One region of the Variovorax sp. GW821-FHT09D04 genome, then DNA from elsewhere that is predicted to be linked to it. Evidence: predicted binding sites of a transcription regulator. Region 1 holds the regulator's gene; the other holds the start of a gene.
What was found. Region 1 encodes sigma-54, which starts transcription at its own class of promoters, with help from an activator protein. Its sites were predicted from a motif close to TGGCANGNAANCTGCTTT; they were not measured.

Region 1 (3,406 bases):
CCGCGGCTCCGGCGCCCACCCCCGCGCCCGGCGCCGGGCTGCGCCCGAGCACCACGCTGGGCGGCACCGAAGGGGAAGGGCGCAAGTGATCGAAACCGCAGGAACCCAGGCCGCCGACGGCATTCCGGGCAGCCGCCTCGTGGCGCGCGGCCTCAAGAAGAGCTACGGCAGCCGCACGGTCGTGAAAGACGTCTCGCTCGATGTGCAAAAGGGCGAGGTCGTCGGACTGCTCGGCCCCAACGGCGCGGGCAAGACCACCTCGTTCTACATGATCGTCGGGCTGGTGCGCGCCGACGCCGGCGAGATCACCATCGACGGCGAGCCCATCGCCCACATGCCCATCCACCGCCGCGCGCGCATGGGCCTGAGCTACCTGCCGCAGGAGGCCTCGATCTTCCGCAAGCTCACGGTCGAGGAAAACGTGCGCGCCGTGCTCGAGCTGCAGCGCGAACCCGACGCCAACGGCCGCATGATGCCGCTGACCAAGCAGCACACCGAAGAGCGCCTGGCCGACCTGCTGGCCGACCTGCGCGTAGACCACCTGCGCGATTCGCCCGCGCTCGCGCTGTCGGGCGGCGAGCGCCGCCGCGTCGAGATCGCGCGCGCGCTGGCCACGCAGCCGCGCTTCATCCTGCTGGACGAGCCCTTCGCCGGCATCGACCCGATCGCCGTGATCGAGATCCAGCGGATCATCAGTTTCCTGAAAGAGCGCGGCATCGGCGTGCTCATCACCGACCACAACGTGCGTGAGACGCTGGGCATCTGCGATCACGCGTTCATCATCAGCGACGGGCACGTGCTGGCACAAGGCACACCCTCGGAGATCGTCGACAACGCCGAGGTACGCAGGGTGTACCTGGGCGAGCACTTCCGGATGTGACCGTGCGGCGAGGGTCAAGGATCATCGTGGCCGCCGTCCGCGCGGAGCTTCCTCGCGGGGGCCGCCGCGCACGGCCGCCCGAAGCGGCCGGCCCGCCCCCGGTAGGGGGTTGGCGTAGCGCGAAGCGCGCAGCCTGGGGGGGAGCCATTTCCTCATGAAGCAAGGGCTGTCCCTTCGCGTCTCGCAGCATCTGGCCTTGACGCCACAGCTGCAGCAGTCCATTCGCCTGCTCCAGCTCTCCACGCTCGAACTGAGCCAGGAGGTGGAGCAGATGCTGGACGAGAACCCGTTCCTCGAGCGCACCGCGGAAGAAGCGGCGCGCGAGGAGTTCGGGCTGGACACGGCCGACGCGCCGGTGCCGCGCGACGACGCGGGCGAGGGTGAGGCCGAGTTCACGCCGTCCGCCGCCAGCACGTCCTCCACCTCCAGCGACACCACCACCTCGACCCCCGACACCGACGGCCCCGCCGCCGAGATCGCCGAGCGCGAGCCCGACTGGGAAGGCGACGGCACCGTCGACATGGCGCCCGACGACAGCGAGTGGGGCAGCGACGCGCCCGCGCGCCAGAACAACCTGGGCGACGACGAGCGTGCCGACGCCACCGAACTCGCGCGCAGCCAGGAGTCGCTGCAGTCGTTCCTGCACCGCCAGGCGCTGAGCCTGCGGCTCAATGAAAACGACTGCGCCGCGCTGCGCTTTTTGATCGAGTCGCTCAACGACGACGGCTACCTCGAAGACTCGCTGCCCGCGCTGGCCTCGGGCCTGGCGGGCGACGACAACGACCAGTTCGACGACCTCGTGCACCACTTCCAGGTGGCGCTGGGCCTGCTGCAGAGCCTGGAGCCGGTCGGCGTCGGTGCGCGCGACCTCGGCGAATGCCTGAGCATCCAGCTGAAGGCGCTCGCCAGCGAAGACGAGACCGAGGCCGAAGCGCTCATCCGCAAGACCGCCATCGCGATCTGCAAGCAGCCGATGGAGCTGCTCGCGCGGCGCGACTTCAAGCGCCTGGCCACGCTCACGCGCACCAACGAAGAGCTGGTGCGCTCGGCGCTGCAGATCATTGCGCGGCTCGAACCCAAGCCGGGGCGCCGCTTCGTCGACGTCGAACGCAACATCGTCATCCCCGACGTGATCGTCACCAAGACCGGGCGCGGCACGAACGTGAAGTTCCGCGTCATGCTCAACCCCGAAGTCATGCCGCGCCTGCGCGTGCACGACATCTACGCCGGTGCGCTCAAGTCGCACAAGGGCGAGGGCAGCCAGGCGCTGTCGCAGCGGCTGCAGGAGGCGCGCTGGTTCATCAAGAACATCCAGCAGCGCTTCGACACCATCCTGCGCGTGAGCAACGCCATCGTCGAGCGGCAGAAGAGCTACTTCGTGCACGGCGAGCTGGCCATGCGCCCGCTGGTGCTGCGCGAGATCGCCGACGAACTGGGCCTGCACGAGTCGACCATCTCGCGCGTGACCACCGCCAAGTACATGGCAACGCCCTTCGGCACGGTCGAGCTCAAGTACTTCTTCGGCTCGGCGCTGGGCACCGAGACCGGCGGCAACGCGTCGAGCACGGCAGTGCGCGCGCTGATCAAGCAGTTCGTGAGTTCCGAGAGCATCAAGAAGCCGCTGTCCGACAGCCAGATTTCCGAGATGCTGAAAGAGCAGGGCATCGAGTGCGCGCGCCGCACCGTCGCCAAGTACCGCGAAGCCTTGCGCATCGCACCGGCCAACCTGCGCAAGGCTCTGTAGAAAGCCCACGATGACCCGTCGCCTGCTGTCGCGCTGGGGGCATTGGGTCTTCGCCCTCGTGGCTGCATCGCTGTTCGCCGGCTGTGCCACCTTGCCCGACGAGGCACCGCGCCCGCCCACCAAGGCCATCGCCGTCTCGGCCGACACCGCGCTCGGCAAGATCGCGCTGGCCTCGCAGCCCGACCCCGACCTCAGCGGCTTTCGCCTGATGCCCGGCGGCGACTTCGCCTTCGACACGCGGCTGCAGCTGGCGCGCCGCGCCCAGCGCACGCTCGACGTGCAGTACTACCAGATCGAGAACGACGAGACCGGTCGCTACCTGCTGCGCACCCTGCGCGATGCGGCCCAGCGCGGCGTGCGCGTGCGTCTCTTGATGGACGACCTGTACACGTCCGGCGAAGACGAGCTGCTGCTCGGCCTGGCCGCCACGCCGAACGTGGAGCTGCGCCTGTTCAACCCGTTCCCGGCCGGGCGCGGCAGCCTGCTCAAGCGCTTCACCGCGTCGCTGTTCGACTTCAGCCGCGTCAATCGGCGCATGCACAACAAGCTCTTCATCGCCGACGGTGCGATGGCGGTGGCGGGCGGGCGCAACATCGGCAACCAGTACTTCCGCCGCACCACCGGCCCGAACTTCATCGACCTCGACACCTTCGTCACGGGCGCGCTGATCCCGCGACTGGGCGTGCTGTTCGACCAGTACTGGAACAGCCCGCATGTGCGCCCGATCGGCGCGGTCGTGCACACCGACCTGCCGCGCGAAGAGCTGCAGCGCCGCTTCGACG
Region 2 (3,406 bases), on a different contig from region 1:
GAGCCGTTCGCCGCGTGCGCGCAGCAGCGGCACGAGCACGCGGTGGCCCGCGTCGCTGTCGAGCCCGTAGCGCGGCCCGGCGTCGTACAGCAGGCTGTGCGTGGCGGTGCGCACGAGCACCGCGTTGCCCTGCCCGATGTCGGCGGCGAGGAGGTCGAACTCGCCCACGGCGGGCCGCGTCGGCTGCCACAGCAGCACCGGCAACAGCAGCGGCAGCCCGAGCGCGCGCACCGACCACGGCAGGCGCATCGCCAACAGCACGCCGCCTGCCACGCCGCTTGCGGCCAGCCACGCTGGTGGCGCGGCCATCGACAGCGTGGCGAACGGCAGGCCGGCGAGCGCCTGCAGCAACAGCGCGAACAGCTTCAAGGCGCCAGCCGCCACGTCCCACAGCGGCGGCACCGCCACGCCGAGCATCGCCAGCGGCGTGATCACCAGCGTCACCCACGGGATCGCGAGCGCGTTGGCCACCAGCCCGACCGCCGACACCTGCTGGAACAGCAGCAGGCTCAGCGGCGTGAGCGCCAGCGTGATCGTCCATTGCTCACGAAAGAAGCGGCCCAGGCGCGTGAGCGCGCCCACCCGCCCTTCGCCCGGCACGGCCGTGGCGGAGGCGAACAGCACAGCCACCGCGACGAAGCTGAGCCAGAAGCCGGCCTGCAGCAGCGCCCACGGATCGGCGGCCACCACGACCGCCGCCGTCAGCAGCCAGACGTGCGGCCATGGCCAGCGCCGGCCGGTCAGGCGCAGCAGCGCCACGGCCGCGAGCATCCAGACCGTGCGCTGCGAAGGCACGCCCCAGCCGCTGAAGAGCGCGTAGAGCGCCGCCAGCAGCACGCCGCCCGCGAGCGCGGCCTGCTGCGCGGGCAGCCGCAGCATGAGCCGGCTGCTGCGCCGCCAGAGCGCGCCCACGACATGCGCCGCGAACCATGCGAACAAGGTGATGTGCAGGCCGGAGATCGACATCAGGTGCGCCACGCCGGTGGCGCGGAACACGTCCCAGTCGGCACGGTCGATGGCGCCCTGGTCGCCGGTGACGAGCGCGGCGATCACGCCGGCCTGCCGCCGGTCGTCCACGCGCGCGAAGACCGCATCGCGCACGGCCTCGCGCGCCCGCTCGATCGGGTGCCGCCACGTCGTGCCCAGCAGGCGCGGCGCGGGATCGCGCGCCCCGGCCCGCACATGGCCCTGGGCATGCACGCCCTGCTCCCACGCCCACAGCTCGCTGTCGAAGCCATGTGGGTTGAGGTTGCCGTGCGGCGCGCGCAGGCGCACGGTCAGTTGCCAGCGCTGGCCGGCGTGCACCTCGCCCACGGTGCGTGCGACGGACGCACGCCGCTCGGCGGGTTGCTCCCACATCCCGCCGTAGTCGCCGTACCAGGCGAGTGCGATGCGCGGCGGCACCATCGGTGGCGCCTCATCGGAGGCATCGGCCCACTGCGCCGTCTCCACATCGAAACGGAAGCGCGTTCCGATCTCGCCGGGTTGTGGCATCTGCGAGACCACGCCCGTGAGCCGCAGGTCGCGCCCTTCCAGTTGCGGGTCCAGCGCCCCGCTCGCATAGGCCGTCGCGCGCCATCCGGCGAGCCCCGCGCCGGCCATCGCGCCGCAGGCCAGCGACAGCATCAGCACGAGCAGCCGAGGCCCACGCCACCGCCACAGCAGCCATCCGCCACCGAGCCCCGCCAGCAGCAACGCGACGTAGACACCCGCCGCCCACAACAGCGGCTGACGCAGTTGCACCGCCGCGCCGAGCAGCGTACCGCCCAGCACAACGAAGGCCCCCGACCCACCCGCGACAGCCTCGGACGCACGCCGCGACTGCCCTCCCGACACCTCGGAATCCATGATGCAAACCCTCCCCCAACCCACGCTCGATGGCGCGTTAATTGCTTGGCAACTGGGCTAGTATGCGTCTCACCAGAGACATCTTTTCGATGCAACCTCGCTGCACTGCACGCCCCTACGCATGTCCATCCACGCCGCACTCCACCACGTCACCCACTACACATACGACCGCCTGGTGCAGTTGGGCCCGCAAGTCGTGCGACTGCGCCCCGCGCCCCATTGCCGCAGCAATGTGATCTCGTATTCGCTGCGGGTCGAGCCGGCCGAGCACTTCGTCAACTGGATGCAGGACCCGTTCGCCAACTACCAGGCGCGGCTCGTGTTCCCCGAGAAGACGCGCGAGTTCAAGGTCACGGTCGACCTCGTGGTCGAGATGGCGGTCTACAACCCCTTCGACTTCTTTCTCGAGCCGCAGGCCGAGAACTTCCCCTTCAAGTACACGGCCTCGCAGGCCGAAGAGCTGGCGCCCTACCTCGTGGCCGACCCGGTCACGCCGCTGCTGGAGGCCTACCTCGACAAGGTCGACCGCAAGGAACAGCGCACCATCGACTTCCTGGTCGGTATCAACCAGCAGGTGCAGAAGGACGTCAGCTACCTCATCCGCATGGAGCCCGGCGTGCAGACGCCGGAAGAAACGCTGAGCAACGGCAGCGGCTCGTGCCGCGACTCGGGCTGGCTGCTGGTGCAACTGCTGCGCCACTGCGGCCTGGCCGCGCGCTTCGTGTCGGGCTACCTGATCCAGCTCACGCCCGACGTGAAAGCCCTCGACGGCCCCAGCGGCACCACGGTCGACTTCACCGACCTGCACGCCTGGTGCGAGGTGTTCCTGCCGGGCGCCGGCTGGATCGGCCTCGATGCCACCTCGGGCCTGCTGGCCGGCGAAGGCCACATTCCACTCGCCTGCACGCCCACGCCGTCGAGCGCCGCGCCCATCGAAGGCGGCGTCGACGAATCCGAGGTCGAGTTCAGCCACGAGATGAAGGTCACGCGCATCTACGAATCGCCGCGCGTCACCAAGCCCTACACCGAAGAACAGTGGGCCGAAGTGCTCGCGCTCGGCGACGCGGTCGATGCGCGCCTCGTCGCCGGCGACGTGCGTCTGACCATGGGCGGCGAGCCCACCTACGTCGCCACCAGCGACCGCGACGCGCCCGAATGGAACACCGACGCGCTCGGCCCCACCAAGCGCGGCTACGCCACCGAGCTCGTGCACAAGCTGCGCGCCGAGTACGGCCAGGGCGGCTTCCTGCATTTCGGCCAGGGCAAGTGGTACCCGGGCGAACAACTGCCGCGCTGGGCGCTGTCGATCTTCTGGCGCGCCGACGGCCAGACGCTGTGGCACGACCCCGAGCTATTCGCCGACGAACGCTTTCCCACGCACTACACGAGCGAGGACGCGCGCCGCTTCACCACCGTGCTGGCGCACAAGCTGGGCCTCACCGAGCGCTACATCCAGCCCGGCTACGAGGACACCTACTACTACCTGTGGCGCGAACGCCGCCTGCCGGTGAACGTCGACCCCTTCGACTCCAAGCTCGACGACGAACTCGAACGCGTG

Region 2: a site for sigma-54 is predicted at 1,879-1,896, ahead of AC07O4_RS10805 (transglutaminase family protein). Genes of this name have one in related genera too.

The regions. Positions count from the first base shown of each region.
Region 1 is NZ_JBWKPA010000014.1:67,955-71,360, reverse strand. Features, by position in the region: gene lptA (lipopolysaccharide transport periplasmic protein LptA) at 1-89, shown strand, start outside; gene lptB (LPS export ABC transporter ATP-binding protein) at 86-880, shown strand; gene rpoN (RNA polymerase factor sigma-54) at 1,035-2,624, shown strand; gene AC07O4_RS29040 (phospholipase D family protein) at 2,635-3,406, shown strand, end outside.
Region 2 is NZ_JBWKPA010000003.1:93,180-96,585, reverse strand. Features, by position in the region: gene AC07O4_RS10810 (DNA internalization-related competence protein ComEC/Rec2) at 1-1,848, opposite strand, end outside; gene AC07O4_RS10805 (transglutaminase family protein) at 1,970-3,406, shown strand, end outside.